DNA from 2 places in the Methylobacterium sp. Leaf94 genome. Region 2 is predicted to be linked to the other one. Evidence: predicted binding sites of a transcription regulator. Region 2 holds the regulator's gene; the other holds the start of a gene.
The links. Region 2 encodes LexA, which represses DNA repair genes until DNA is damaged. Its sites were predicted from a motif close to TGTTCNNNNTGTGTTCNG; they were not measured.
Positions count from the first base shown of each region.

Region 1 (7,732 bases), on a different contig from region 2:
CGCGGCGGCCAAGGTCAAGCTGATGATCGCCTATCGCTGCCAGTACGAGCCCTACAACCGCGAGGTGGCGCGTCTCGCCCGCTCCGGTGAGGTCGGCCGGACGCGCCTGATCCAGGCCTTCAACGGCCAGACCACCGGCCTGCCCCAGCAATGGCGCCTGAAGAAGGCCCTGGCCGGCGGCGGTGCCCTGCCGGATATCGGGCTCTACTGCCTGAACGGCGTGCGCGCCCTCACCGGCGAGGAGCCCGTCTCGGTGGAGGCACAGATCCATTCGCCGGAAGGCGATCCGAAATTCGCCGAGGTCGAGGAGTCGGTCTCCTTCACCCTGCGCTTCCCCTCGCAGGTCATCGCGCAGTGCCTGACGAGCTACGGGGTTCACGAGTCGCGCCGGCTCCAGGTCCATACCGACCGGGCCGCCATCGACCTGCAGAACGCCTTCGCGTATCGCGGCCAGCGCCTGGTGATCGCGCGACCGGACGGGCAGGCGGAATCGCAGGACACCCGCATCCTCGCGCAGAAGAACCAGTTCGCCCTGGAGATCGACCACATGGCGCGCTGCATCCAGGAGGATCGGCGCCCGCGCACCCCCGGCGAGGAGGGCCTGCAGGACCAGGTGCTGATGGAGGCGATCTATGAGGCGGCCCGCACGGGCCGGCCCGTCACGGTCGGCCCGCCGCCGGGCGCACCGAGCGGCCTCGACGTCACCCGCGGCCCCGAACTCGACGCGGCGGGCTGATCCCGGGCGTCCGCCGCGTCGCGATCGGGTCTCGGCCGACTACTCCGCCGCCGGCGTGTGGAGCGAGAGGAGGCGGGCCGTGCGGGCATGGTCCACCGCCCGCCCGCTTTCGATGTCACCCGCGCCGAGATTGCGGCGCTCGTCGTTGATCGCCGCATGGACCGCGTCGATGGCCAGGATGAGGGCGCTCACGGTGCGGTTGTCGATGTTGCGCTCGCGGGCATGCTGGACGACGTCGGCCACAAGGTCGTCGGTCTCGCGCACGAGGCCGTCGAGGTCGGCCTTGCCGGTGGCGGCGCGCACCTCGCGCAGGATGTCGAGGAGCCGGTCGAGGACGATGTCGATGCGCTCGCGCCGCTTTCGGGCGAGGCGCTGGGCGACCCAGGCGACACCAGAGCCGACGGTGCCGCCGAAGAACGCCAGCAGGTAGATGTAGTCCTCGTAGCGCTCGAACATCGTCTGCTGTTCGCGCTCGAAGTAGTCCACCGCGCCGGGATGATTCGGCAGGCGAGCGCTCGTGGCCGCGACGGTGGAATCGAAGTCCGGCGCCTTCATCAGGTTGGCGATCGGCGCCAGGGGCGCCAGCTTCGAGCGCCACTCGAACAGGTGCTGGGTCACCGAGGCGACCGTGAAGCGGCTGACGCCGCCGCGGGCCATCAGCCGGTAGGAGGCGCCCACCGTCTTCACGTCCTCGTCCGGGCGCTTCGGGCGACCGCCGAAGGTGCCGGCCGGGATCGTCACGGATTGCAACTCGGGCATCCGCTGGATGATCGCCCCGCCATCCGGCACGGAGACGAAATTGATCTTCTTCTCGGTCGAGGCCGCCTCGACGGCACGCACCGTCGAGATCGCCGCCTTCGAGGCCGGAGCGGCGATGACCGCCACCGCGTCGACGCGGCCCTCCGCGATGGCGCTGGTGACCTCCTGGGGAGTGAGCGGCACGAGGGCGATCCGGGCCGGGCCGAGCCCGGTTTCGGGGACCGGCTCGGCCGCCGGCTGGGCGGAGAAGTCGTAGAAGGCGAGGAGGTTCGTCAGGAACGGCATGTCGGCGGCGTGCCGCTCGACCACGCCGAGGCGCTTGCGCGCGAGGTCGGGGAAGTTCTCGATGCCCGCCGCTTCCGGCGCGGCGATCAGCAGGGCCTCGTCGTGCAGGATCGCCAGGGTGAGCCCGTTCTCGGGCAGGAGGACGTCGGGCCGGACCACGGCGAGGTCGGCCTTGTTGCGCTGGAGCGCCTCGGCGCTGTCGCGCACGTCATCGTAGAAGTTCAGCTTGAGGCGGACATCCTCGCGACCGCGGGCCAGAGCCTGGGCGTAGGTCTGAAGCAGGGTCGCCTCGGCGCCGTCCCGGGGACCGACCGCCACGGTCAGGGTGGTGGGACGCGACAGGTAGACCAGCATCCCCGCCACGACGGCGAAGCCGAGCGCCAGAAGGACGAGAAGCCACTCGCGTCTCACGAGAAATGCCGGCATGGCAGGAACGAGCCTTTGTCCAGCGGGATCACCATATCTGCGAGACCGACCCCCGAACCCCGTCCGGATCGTGAAGAACCGATGACACCGCGAAACGTTGCGTCCCGCCGCCCCACCGGAGCCGCACCGGATGACCGGGCCGAGGTCAAACCGCCCCCGCCCGTCACCCCCGCCTATCTCGAGCGGGCGGCCCTGCATTACCTCGAACGCTACAGCGCCTCCGTGGCGATGCTGCGGCAGACCCTGAAGCGCCGGGTCGACAAGCGCTGCCGCCTGCGCGGGGAGGAGGCGAGCGCCTTCGCCGAGGCGATCGAGGCCACGGTCGCCCGCGCGGTCGGCGCCGGCCTCGTCGACGACGCCCGCTTCACCGCCGGGCGCCTCGCGGCCCTGCGCCGGCGCGGTGCCTCCGCCCGGGCCCTGTCGGCCAAGCTCGCCGCCAAGGGCGTGTCGCGCGAGCAGGTGGCGAGCGCGATGGAGGCCGAGCGCGAGACGGTGGAGGCGGGCGTCGACCTCGAGGCGGAAGCGGCCCGGGCCTATGCCAAGCGGCGGCGCCTCGGACCCTGGCGCCGGCCCGGGACGCGCGAGGCCCATCGCGACCGGGATCTCGCCGCCATGGCCCGCGCCGGCTTCCCGTACGGCCTCGGCCGACGGGTGATCGAGGCCGATCCCGACGCCGAGCCCCTCGACCACGAGGCTTAGCTCCGGGACCGGGCTCCGGGCTTTGGTTCCCAGCTATAAGGCTGCGACATCGCGGCGGCGGAGAAAGCCCGAATCCGTGCGCGAAAACTTGAACGAAGCGCGAACGAGGCGCATTTCTCGTCGATGGACGAAATGCTCGCGAAGAAGCTGCGCATCCTCGCCGATGCCGCCAAGTACGACGCCTCTTGCTCGTCGTCCGGGGCGCCCAAGCGCACGGCCGGCAAGGGCGAGCTCGGCTCGACCACCGGCGCCGGCATCTGCCACGCCTACACGCCGGACGGGCGCTGCATCTCGCTCCTGAAGATCCTGCTGACGAATTACTGCCTGTTCGACTGCGCCTACTGCGTGAACCGGCGCTCCTCCAACGTGCAGCGGGCGAAGTTCTCCGTCGAGGAGGTCGTGACCCTCACGGTGGAGTTCTACAAGCGCAACTACATCGAGGGCCTGTTCCTCTCGTCGGGCATCATCAAGTCGCCCGATCACACCATGGAGCTGCTGACGCGGGTGGCGAAATCGCTGCGGCGCGACCACGGCTTTCGCGGCTACATCCACCTGAAATCGATCCCGGAGGCGAGCCCCTGGCTGATCGAGGAGGCGGGCCTCTACGCCGACCGTCTGTCGATCAACGTCGAGCTGCCCACCGAGGCGAGCCTGGAGCGCCTGGCCCCCGAGAAGGACGGCGCCGTCATCCAGAACGCCATCGCGCAGATCGGCGAGCGCATCGCCGAGGCGAAATCCGAGAAGCGCCGGTTCTCGCCGGCCGGGCAGTCGACGCAGGTCATCGTCGGGGCCGACGCCACCACGGACGAGGCGCTGATCCGCAAGAGCGCCCTGCTCTACGGCTCCTACAACCTCAAGCGGGTCTACTACTCGGCCTTCAGTCCGATCCCGGACGGGTCCACCATCCTGCCGCTGACTGCGCCGCCGCTCCAGCGCGAGCACCGCCTGTACCAGGGCGACTGGCTGCTGCGGTACTACGCCTTCACCCCCGACGACGTGGCCGATGCCACCGACGACGGGATGCTCTCCCTCGACATCGACCCGAAGCTGGCCTGGGCCCTGAAGCACCGGGCGCGCTTTCCCGTCGACGTGAACGCCGCCGACCGCGAGATGCTGCTGCGGGTGCCAGGCCTCGGCGCCCGGGCGGTGGACAAGATCATCCGGGCCCGCCGGCACACCCGCCTGCGCCTCGACGACGTCGCCCGCCTGACCTCGGCCCTGAAGCGGGCGCGGCCCTTCCTCATCGCCGCCGACTACCATCCGGCGGGCGGCCTCACCGACCGGCTCGACCTGCGGGCACGGCTCGCCGACCCGCCCAAGCAATTGTCGCTGTTCTAGGATGGCGGGCGCACACCGATCGGCTCCTCCCTCCCCCGCGGAGGGGACAGGGTTCGGGCGCGGCGCGCTCGAAGCCGTCGACCTCTCCCCGGGCGCCGACCTCGAGGGCTTCCGGGCCGCGGCCCGTCGCCTCGCCGGCCGGGGCATCCCGCCGGAGCGGGTGCTGTGGTCCATCGGCGAAGCGTCCGGGCTGTTCGGGGCGCCGCCCCCCGCGCCCTCGGAGGAAGCTCCCTTGAGCCTGCCGCGCGGGGTGGGCGAGATGGTCGCCCGGGTGGTGCTGCACCGCGACCCTGAGCGCTACGCCCTGCTCTACGATCTGATCTGGCGCATCCAGTGCGGCGAGCGGCGTTTGCTGGAGATCTCGAGCGACCCGCTGGTCCATCGCCTGGAGCGGATGCGCAAGGCCATCGCCCGCGACCTGCACAAGATGCACGCCTTCCTGCGCTTCCGCCGCGTGGAGGGCGATGGGCCGGAGCGCTTCGTCGCTTGGTTCGAGCCGGACCACCACATCCTGGGGGCCGCCGCCCCGTTCTTCGTCGATCGCTTCTGCGGACTGGACTGGACCATCCTGACGCCGGAGGCCTCCGCCCGCTGGGACGGCGATGTCCTCGCGTTCGGACCGCCAGGGCGACGCGAGGACGCACCGGCACAGGACGGATTCGAGGCCGGCTGGCGCGATTACTACGAGAGCACGTTCAACCCCGCCCGGACGAACCTCGCCGCGATGCGGGCGGAGATGCCGAAGAAGTACTGGCGCAACATGCCCGAGACCGCCGCCATTCCGGGCCTCGTCCGGCAGGCTGCGGCGCGGACCGGCGCCATGATCGAGAGGACGCCGCAGATGCCGGTCAAGCGCAATCCCGCCCGGGCCGTCGCGGCCATGGCGGACCAGGCCCCGGATTCGCTGGAGGCGCTCAACGCCCTCATCCGGCGCTCGGAGCCGCTGGTCCCCGGCGCGACCCAGGCCGTCCTCGGCGAAGGACCGCTGGGCGCGTCCATCGCCTTCGTGGGTGAGCAGCCGGGCGACCAGGAGGACCGCCAGGGGCGCCCCTTCGTCGGCCCAGCCGGGCAACTGCTCTCACGGGCGATGGCCGAGGCCGGGATCGCGCGAGGCGAGGCCTACCTCACCAATGCGGTCAAGCACTTCAAATTCGAGGAGCGGGGCAAGCGCCGCATCCACCAGAAGCCCACCGCCGGCGAGGTCAGCCACTATCGCTGGTGGCTCGACCGGGAGCTCGATTTCGTCGCGCCGAAGCTCGTGGTGGCGCTCGGCGCCACCGCCGTGCTGGCGCTGACGGGCAAACAGATCCCGATCACCCGGGCGCGCGGCCCGGCGGATTTCGAAAAACCCTATGCGGGGTTCATCACCGTGCACCCGTCCTACCTGCTGCGCCTGCCGGACGAGGCGAAGGCGGAGGCCTACGCGGCCTTCGTGGCCGATCTCCGCCGCGTCCACGACCTCGGGCGCTCCCTGGCCGCCTGACGCCTCACGCCCCCTCCTCCTTGTGGGGGCGCAGCTCCGGCGTGACCTGGTCGATCGCGGTCTCGATGGGGGCGGAGCGGCTCTCGACCCGGGTGCTGTCGACGAAGATGCGGGCCTCGCCCTCCTTCAGGCCGAGGCTGCGCAGGGCGTAGAGGGTCATGCCGAAGGCCAGTTCGCGCTCGGCCATCAGCACGAGTCCGACGCCCTGCTCCTCGAAGTGGCGGCGCTCGCCGTCGTTGTGGGTGCGCACCAGGGTGTCGATGCCCGGATGGATCTCCCGGGCGAGTTCGACGATGCGCCGCGTCGTGTGGGCCTCCGGTGTCGCGACCACGATCAGGCGGGCCTGGGCGATGTCGGCGGCCTGCAGGATGCCCGGCGCCGTGGCGTCGCCGAACACCGCCTCGATGCCCTCCTGGCGCAACTCCAGGACCCGGCGGCGGTCGCGGTCGAGGACGATGTAGGGGAGGTCCCAGGCCTTGAGCGCCTGGCCGATGGTACTGCCGACCCGACCATAGCCGATGAGGATCGCGTGGCCCCGATGCGGCGGGCTCTCGCTGGTGACCGCCAGGGCCGCGGCGCCCTGGCGCTCGAAGCGGGCGGCCAGGGCCGGACGCTCGGCGACCTTGCGGCCGACCCAATCGGTGAGCGCGAAGAACAGCGGGTTGAGGGTGATCGACAGGATGGCGCCGCCGAGGATGAGGTCGCGCCCCTCCTCCGGCAGGAGCTTCAGGGACAGGCCGAGGCTGACGAGGATGAACGAGAACTCGCCGATCTGGGCGAGGCTCGCCGCGATGGTGAGGGCGGTGCCCAGCGGATGCCGGAAGGCCAGCACGATCGCCACCGCCGCCAGGGACTTGCCGATGAGGATGACGCCGAGCACCGCCAGCACCGAGAGCGGCTCGCGGATCAGGATGCCGGGGTCGAACAGCATGCCGACCGAGACGAAGAACAGCACCGCGAAGGCGTCCTGCAGCGGCAGGGAATCGGCCGCCGCCTGATGGCTGAGGTCGGATTCGGCGAGCACCATGCCGGCGAAGAAGGCGCCGAGCGCGAACGAGACGCCGAAGAGCTCCGCCGAACCGAAGGCGATGCCGAGCGCCAGGGCCAGCACCGCCAGGGTGAAGAGCTCGCGCGAGCCCGTGCGTGCCGCCTGGTCGAGGAGCCAGGGCACGAAGCGGCGCCCGCCCACCAGCATCACGGCGGCGAAGATCCCGACCTTGGCCAGCGTCAGCCCCAGGGTCAGCCAGATGTTGCCGTCCCCGGCATGGTGCGCGACGCCCGCCCCGTCGCCCCCGAGGGAGGGGGCCAGCGCCGGCAGCAGCACGAGGGCCAGCACCATGGCCAGATCCTCGACGATCAACCAGCCCACCGCGATGCGGCCCTTGTCGCTGTCGAGGAGCCGACGCTCCTCGAGCGCCCGCAGCAGCACCACCGTGCTCGCCACCGACAGGGCAAGGCCGAAGACGAGCCCCGCCCCGAGGCCCCAGCCCCAGGCCAGCGCCAGCGCGCCGCCCATGGCGGTGGCCGCCAGGATCTGCACGATGGCGCCCGGCAGCGCGATGGTGCGCACCGCCATCAGGTCCTTGATCGAGAAATGCAGGCCGACGCCGAACATCAGCAGGATCACGCCGATCTCGGCGAGCTGGCCGGCGAGCTGGCTGTTGCCCACGAAGCCCGGCGTGTAGGGGCCGACGAGGACGCCCGCGAGGAGGTAGCCCACGAGGGGCGGCAGGCGCAGGCGCTGCGCCAGCATTCCGCACACGAAGGCGAGCACGAGGCCGAGGGCGATGATGGCGATCAGCTCTGTCGCGTGCGGCACGGGTCGGGAGTCTCCGGGTCGAGGTTTTGGGGTCGAGGTTTTGGGGTCGAGGTTTTGGGGTCGAGGTTTTGGGGTCGAGGTTTTGGGGTCGAGGTTTTGGGGTCGAGGTCTGGGGCTCCCTCGGCCGTGCCGCGTGGCGCCCGCGAGGGCAAGCCGCGATCGGCCCTCACGTCCAGGCTGGCCCCGA
Region 1 is NZ_LMRM01000012.1:8,168-15,899, reverse strand. Features, by position in the region: gene ASG63_RS08455 (Gfo/Idh/MocA family protein) at 1-736, shown strand, start outside; gene ASG63_RS08450 (TAXI family TRAP transporter solute-binding subunit) at 776-2,206, opposite strand; gene ASG63_RS08445 (regulatory protein RecX) at 2,288-2,905, shown strand; gene ASG63_RS08440 (putative DNA modification/repair radical SAM protein) at 3,029-4,243, shown strand; gene ASG63_RS08435 (UdgX family uracil-DNA binding protein) at 4,245-5,726, shown strand; gene ybaL (YbaL family putative K(+) efflux transporter) at 5,731-7,545, opposite strand.
Region 1: ASG63_RS08440 (putative DNA modification/repair radical SAM protein) is a predicted target of LexA. The motif match lies at 2,994-3,011, and genes of this name have one in related genera.

Region 2 (7,732 bases):
TTCTGCGAGGGATCCTCGATCATCTCGGCCCACTGGGCGATCCAGCCGGTGGTGCGGGCCAGGGCGAACAGCACCGTGAACATCGAGGTCGGGAAGCCCATCGCCTTGAGGGTGATGCCCGAGTAGAAATCGATGTTCGGATAGAGCTTCTTCTCGATGAAGTAGTCGTCCTTCAGGGCAATCTGCTCCAGCTGCACGGCGACTTCGAGCAGCGGATCGTCCTTGATCCCGAGCTGACCCAGCACCTCGTGGGTGGTCTTCTGCATGATGCGCGCGCGCGGATCGTAGTTCTTGTAGACGCGGTGGCCGAAGCCCATCAGGCGGAAGGGATCGTTCTTGTCCTTGGCCTTGGCCACGTACTTGGCCACGTTCTCCGGATGCCCGATCTCCTCGAGCATCTTCAGGGCTGCCTCGTTGGCGCCCCCGTGGGCGGGTCCCCACAGGCAGGCGATGCCGGCCGCGATGCAGGCGAAGGGATTGGCCCCCGAGGAGCCCGCGAGACGCACGGTCGAGGTCGAGGCGTTCTGCTCGTGATCGGCGTGGAGGATGAAGATCCGGTCGAGCGCGCGCGCGAAGATCGGATTGACCTTGAACTCCTCGCACGGAACCGCGAAGCACATCCGCAGGAAGTTCGAGGTGTAGTCGAGATCGTTCTTCGGATAAACGAAGGGCTGTCCGATCGAATATTTGTAGGCCATCGCCGCCAGGGTGGGCATCTTGGCGATCATCCGCATCGACGCGACCATGCGCTGCTGGTCGTCCGAGATGTCGGTGGAGTCGTGATAGAAGGCCGAGAGGGCACCGACGCAGGCGACCATGATCGCCATCGGGTGCGCGTCGCGGCGGAACCCCTGGAAGAAGCGGTTCATCTGGTCATGCACCATGGTGTGGCGCGTGATCCGGTAGTCGAAATCCGCCTTCTGGGCCGGGGTCGGCAGCTCGCCGAACAGCATGAGGTAGCAGGTTTCGAGGAAGTCGCCGTGCTCGGCGATCTGTTCGATGGGATAGCCACGATAGAGGAGAATGCCCGCATCGCCGTCGATGTAGGTGATCTTCGACTCGCAGGAGGCGGTGGAGGTGAAGCCGGGATCGAAGGTGAACTTGCCCGTCTTCGCGTAGAGCTTGCCGATATCGATCACGTCCGGCCCGATGGTGCCGGTCTTGATCGGAAGTTCGACGTGGTTGTCGCCCACGGTGATCGTGCTGGAGGCGCTCATGGAGACCTGGACCCTTTCGTGGCAACGGGGCGGCGTCGGCCCGCGTGGCGATGCAATCGACCACCCGGGTCCGGGGTGCAAATGCGGCGCATGCTGCACTTGCTCACACGAGCATGGGGGTAGCGGATCGGCGGACCGTCATCAACCGACGGCCCGGCTCACCTCGACGTCGAAGCGAAATCCGGGCCGATTTGTCATTCTTCCACTCGGAGCACTCGGACGAACCGGCATTTTGCTGCAGTGCGATGGTCAGCCGGTCTGGTCGCGGAGCCGACCGAGACACTCCTCCCGGCCGAGCACGGCCATGACGTCGAAGACCGGCGGCGAGGTGGCGCGGCCGGTGAGCGCCGCCCGGAGGGGCTGCGCGATCTGGCCGAGCTTCAGGCCGTTCGCCTCGGCAAACTGCCGGACCGCGCCCTCGGTGGCGGCGGCGGTCCAATCGGGCAACCCCTCGAGGGCCGGCAGGAGGGCGGCCAGGCGATTCCGGGCCTCGTCGCCGAGCAGCCCCTTCGCCTTCTCGTCGGGCACGAGGGGCCGGGCCGCGGTGAGGTAGTAGGCGCTGTCCAGGAGTTCGACGAGGGTCTTGGCCCGCTCCTTCAGGCCCGGCATCGCGGCAGTGAGCGTCTCCCGCAGAGCCGGACTCATGGGCACCGCGATCCCCCGTGCCGGGCCGAGCGCCGGCAGCACGTCGTCGATCGCCGCGACGAGGTCCGCATCGGCCGCGCCACGGATGTAGAGGCCGTTGAGGTTTTCCAGCTTGGCGAAGTCGAAGCGCGCGGGCGACCGCCCGATGGCCTTGAGGTCGAAGGCGGCGATCATCTCCTCGGTGGAGAAGACCTCCTGGTCACCGTGGCTCCAGCCCAGGCGCACGAGGTAGTTGCGCAGGGCGCTCGGCAGGTAGCCGAGGTCGCGGTAGGCATCGACGCCGAGGGCCCCGTGCCGCTTTGACAGCTTGGCGCCGTCCGCGCCGTGGATCAGCGGGATATGCGCCATGGCGGGCGCCTCCCAGCCGAGGGCATCGGAGATCTGGCGCTGGCGCGCCGCATTGGTCAGGTGGTCGTCGCCGCGGATGACCTGGGTGACGCCCATGTCGTGATCGTCCACCACGACGGCGAGCATGTAGGTCGGGTTGCCGTCCGAACGCAGCAGGACGAGGTCGTCGAGATCCTTGTTCTGCCAGACGACCCGGCCCTGCACGCCGTCCTCGACCACGGTCTCGCCGTCGGTCGGGGCGCGCAGGCGAATCACCGGCTTGACGCCGGCGGGCGCCTCGGACGGGTCGCGGTCGCGCCAGCGGCCGTCGTAGCGCAGGGGCCGCCCCTCTGCGCGGGCCGCCTCGCGCATCGCCGTCAGTTCGTCGGGCGTCGCGTAGCAGCGATAGGCGTGGCCGGAGGCCAGCAGGCCCTCGGCGGCTTCGCGGTGACGGGCGGCGCGGGCGTATTGGTAGATGACGTCCCCGTCCCAATCGAGCCCGAGCCAGCGCATGCCGTCCAGGATCGCGTCGATGGCGCCCTGCGTCGAGCGTTCGCGATCGGTGTCCTCGATGCGCAGCAGCATGCGGCCGCCGAAGCGGCGGGCATAGAGCCAGTTGAACAGGGCCGTGCGAGCCCCGCCGATGTGAAGGTAGCCCGTGGGCGAGGGCGCGAAACGCGTGACGACGGCTGACGACATCAATCTGGACTTGAATGGCTCGTGATTCGGGCGGGAAGCGGATCGACCGGCCCGGAACCGCGCGTGTAGCATGCGCGCGGGCACGCGTTAAGGAATCGTCCTGTCCCCAGGATCGCAGGGCGCATCGCCGGCTCCCGGTCACGGACGCACGCCCGGAGGTTTTCGCGATGGCGCAGGCGCGGGCGACGGCGGCGATGGGGCGCATCACGCGCCACCTCGCCGCGCGTCGCCCGGGCGCCGGGCCGATCCGCGACTGGTTCCGGGCGGGATGGACCCGCGAGATCGAGCAGCGCCGTCTCTTCGCCTGGCTCGCCGTCGCGTTCGGATGCGGCATCCTCGCGTTCTTCCTCGGTACGCAGGGGACGCCGTCGCTCCTGGCGCCGCTCGCGGCCGCCGCCCTGCTCGCCGCGACGACGCCCCTCCTCGTGGCGCGCCCGTTCGGCCTGGCCCTGGTGCTCGCCGCCGTCGCCGCCCTCCTGGGCTTCGCGGCGGCCGCCACGCGCGTCCGCTCGGTCGACGGGCCGATCCTCGCCCGCACCACGGTCGGTCCGCTGGTGGGCACCATCGAAGGGCTGGACGAGCGGGAGGACGGGGCGCGCCTGATCCTCCGCGTCGAGAGCTTCGGCACCCTCGGCGCCGAGGTCCGCCCGGTCCGGGTGCGGGTCTCCTACCGCAAGGCGAATACCCTGAAGCCGGGCGACCGCATCGCCGCGACCGCGCGCCTGCTTCCGCCGCCGGAAGCCGCCCGCCCCGGAGGCTACGATTTCGCCCGGGATGCCTTCTTCCGTGAGATCGGCGCGGTGGGCTCCCTCGTCGGCAAGGTCGACCTGCGACCGCCGGCCGAGAGCGCGGACTGGCAGATCCGCCTCGCGGCCGCCGTCGACGCGGCCCGCAACGCCCTGACGCGCCGCATCACCGACGCCAACGGCGGACAGGCCGGGGCGGTGGCGGCGGCCCTGGTGACGGGCAAGCGCGGCCTGATCAGCCCCGAGACCAACGACATCCTGCGCGCCGCCGGCATCTACCACGTCGTCTCGATCTCGGGCCTTCACATGGTCCTGGCGGCCGGCGTGGTGTTCTGGCTCGTGCGGGCGCTCCTGGCCCTCGTTCCGTTCGCGGCGCTGCACTGGCCGATCAAGAAGATCGCCGCTGCCGTCGCCATGGTGGGCGTGACGGCCTACTGCGTCTTCTCCGGCTGGGACATCGCCGCCGAGCGCTCGCTGATCATGACCCTCGTGATGCTCGGCGCGATCCTGGTCGATCGCCCGGCGCTCAGCATGCGAAACCTGGCCCTCGCCGCCCTGATCGCCCTGGCCCGCGAGCCGGACGGCCTCCTCGGCCCGAGCTTCCAGATGTCGTTCGCGGCGGTGGCCGGCCTGATCGCCTGCGCGCCGCTGATCGCCGGACGCGGGCGGCAGCGCGACGGTGCCGGCCTGCTCCCCCGGATCTTCGCCCTGGCGTCCGCGGCGGTCTTCGGCACCCTGGCCACGACGCTCGTGGCCCAGATCGCCACCGCGCCCTTCGCCACCTACCACTTCCAGACGGTGCAGCCCTTCGGGCTGGTGGGCAACGCGCTCACCCTGCCGCTGGTCTCCCTGGCGGTGATGCCGTCAGCGGTTCTGGGCATCCTCGCCTATCCGTTCGCGCTGGATCAGCCGGTCTGGTGGGCCATGGGCCTGGCGGTGCGGGGGATGCTGACCATCTCGACCTGGATCGCGGGCTTCGGCAACGCCGTCGTCGTGGTCCCGGCCTTCGGCACGGGGGCCCTCGGCCTCCTGGCCGCCGCCCTGATCGTCCTGACGCTCCCGGCCTCGTCGCTGCGCTGGCTCGGCCTCATTCCGGCAGCGATCGGCATCGCCTGTGCGGCTGCCCCGGATCGCTACGACATCTACGTCGATCGGGAGGGGGCGGGCGCCGCCATCCGCGAGCGCAACGGGCGGCTCGCCACCCTTGGCCGGCCGCCCCCCTTCGTGCTCGCGCAATGGCTCAAGGCCGATGGAGACGACCGACGGGTGCAGGACGTCACGAGGTTCGAGGGCGCGCGCTGCGATCGCCTGGGCTGTACCCTGACCACACCCGACGGCCGCGTGCTCGCCCTGACCACCGACAAGCGTGCCCTCGGAGAGGACTGCGCCAGGGCCGACATCCTGATCACCCGGCAATCCGCGCCCGGGGGCTGCGCCGCATCTATCGTCATCGACCGGAATTTCCTGGGATCCCACGGTGCGACCGCAATTCGCCTCACCCGCGATGGGCCGTCCCTCGCCACCGCGAAGCAATTCGGGGATGTCGTGCCCTGGCGTGCGACGCCTTTGCGCAAGCCGGTGGACCCGCCGGGAACGTCCTTGCCATCTTCGACACCGCCGGCGTCGGTCTTACCGGAAATCCCCGATCGCACCCGCGACCCGTCGGATCCGTCCGGCGATGAACCGGACGGGGACCCCCTTCAGTAGCGGCGCACCAGGCTGACGAGACGTCCCTGGATCTGCACCCGATCCGGGCCGAGGACCCGCGTCTCGTAGGCCGGATTCGCCGCTTCCAGGGCGATGGACGATCCACGCCGGCGCAGGCGCTTCAGGGTCGCCTCCTCGTCGTCGATGAGGGCCACGATGATGTCGCCCGTGTTGGCGGTGTCCTGCTTGCGGATGACCACCAGGTCGCCGTCGAGGATCCCGGCATCGACCATCGAATCGCCGCGCACCTCCAGGGCGTAATGCTCGCCGCCGGCCAGGAAATCTGGCGACATCGTCACCGAATGGCTCTGTTCCTGGATGGCCGAGATGGGCGTACCGGCCGCGATCCGACCCATCACCGGGATGGTCACGGCCCGACCGCTCTCGTCGGTGGCCTGCGTGGTCGGCAGTCGGGACACCGATGCGCCGGCCGGCAGGCCCTTGCCCTTGCCGCCTTCGACCACGCTCGGCGTGAAGCGGCGAACCTCGGAGGCCGGAGCGGCGCGCGGGGCGCCCGCATTCCCCCCGAGGCTCTCCGGCATCCGGATCACCTCGATGGCCCGCGCCCTGTTGGGCAGCCGGCGCAGAAAGCCGCGCTCCTCCAGGGCCGTGATCAGGCGGTGAATGCCCGACTTCGACTTCAGGTCGAGGGCGTCCTTCATCTCGTCGAACGACGGGGGAACGCCGCTCTCGCGCATCCGAAGCTGGATGAACTGGAGCAGGTCCAGCTGCTTACGCGTCAACATGCGGGACACTCTTCGTTAGCGCCACGGATCGCGGCGGGTGGCACTAGAAACAAACCACGAACACGTTAAACGTTCCGTAAGTGTTCTGCAAGGGTTCCCATCTCAAGCCTCCCGGGCGCGATCCGTTCGATCCCCTCGGCAAGGGCGGATCCGGGCGTCGCCCGAGCGCCACGCCGGCCTGCCGCTGCGGCCATCGCTGCGATTGAGTGGTGCCCCGATCCGACGAATGAGTTGGACGGCCGGCGTCTAGACCGGTCGGCAGGGCGCCCGGGCGCAGCGCCCTCGGGTCGATGGCCCGGCGACGATCGGTTCTCTGCCGTCCTCTGCCGGCGTCGCCGACGGCGGGTCTTCGGCTAGCGCTGCCCGGTGCGCCCTGCCTTGGGCCGGTCACCCGAACCGTTGCCGCCCGTCTCGGTGGGATTGCGGGGATCCTGCCAGAAGGTATCGAACAGGCGCTGCATCGCGCGGGCGTTCTCCTGCTGCACCTCCAGGCCCGTCTGGAACATCTGCTGCATCACGTCGAAGGGCGCTTCCGTGGCCGACCTGTCCGGCGCGGCGGACTCCGGCCGGGGCGAAGCCGCGAGCCACGTCGACGCCGCACGCGGTCGCGCCTGGGGCGAGGGCGTCGCGGGCTTCGGGGTCTTGGCGCCGGAGTTCAGGAACGCCTGCATCATCTCCGACCAGGCATTGGGCGGGAAGCCGAAGGGGTTCGCCTCGGCGCGCGGGGCCGGCGCCGCGGCAGGCGGCTGGTTGATCATGACGTGGACGATCCCCGCCACCACCATGCCGGCCATGATCGGCAGCATCTGCTTCAAGGCCGGCATCGCCACGCCGCTGACGGCAGCTGCCTGCTGCAGAACGGCCTGACTCAGATGGGGCGAGCCGAAGAGTTGCTGGACCAGCATGTCCATCTGAGGCGTCGCGCTCGACGCCTTCGGCGCGGCGGGGCCGACGAGATTGAAGAGGTGGGCGAAGCCGGTCGGATCCTGGGCGACGTTCCGCTGCAGCCCCATCGTGAGGGCCGGAAGCAGGGCTTCCATCGCGCGCAGGCTCTGCTCCGGCGACAAGCCGAACTGCCGTCCGAAACCCTGCGCGTTGGGGCCCGCCTGCGCCTGAAGGATGTCGAACAGATTGAACATGGCGGCCTCGCGGACGAACTGCGGCTTTCCCGGTCATCGACCCGGGCGCGCCGCGCGAATTCTGTCGCATCCGGTCGGTACTGACCAGCCCGGGCGCCTCACGACGGCCCGATTCCCCGTCGACGGGGGCCCGTATCAACCCGTTTCTTGCCCCGGACCCGCGATGCGCTTCCCTTCGCCCCTGATCGAGGCGCGCCTGGTGCGTCGCTACAAGCGCTTTCTCGCCGATCTGCAGCTTGCCGACGGGTCCGTGATCACGGCCCATTGCCCCAACCCGGGGGCGATGCTGGGACTTGCGGTGCCGGGCGCGCGGGCCCTGTTGTCCGACGTCCGGGGCCCGACGCGCAAGCTCCCCTTTTCCTGGGAACTGGTGGAGGCGGATCTGCCCGGCGGCCGGCAATGGGTCGGCATCAACACGATGCGGCCGAACGCCCTGGTGGCGGAGGCCTTCGCCGCCGGCGGCCTGCCCTGCCTCGCCGGCTACACGGGCCTGCGCCCCGAAGTCC
Region 2 is NZ_LMRM01000014.1:23,393-31,124, reverse strand. Features, by position in the region: gene gltA (citrate synthase) at 1-1,217, opposite strand, end outside; gene gltX (glutamate--tRNA ligase) at 1,467-2,888, opposite strand; gene ASG63_RS10730 (ComEC/Rec2 family competence protein) at 3,056-5,341, shown strand; gene lexA (transcriptional repressor LexA) at 5,335-6,087, opposite strand; gene ASG63_RS10720 (DUF937 domain-containing protein) at 6,441-7,226, opposite strand; gene sfsA (DNA/RNA nuclease SfsA) at 7,390-7,732, shown strand, end outside.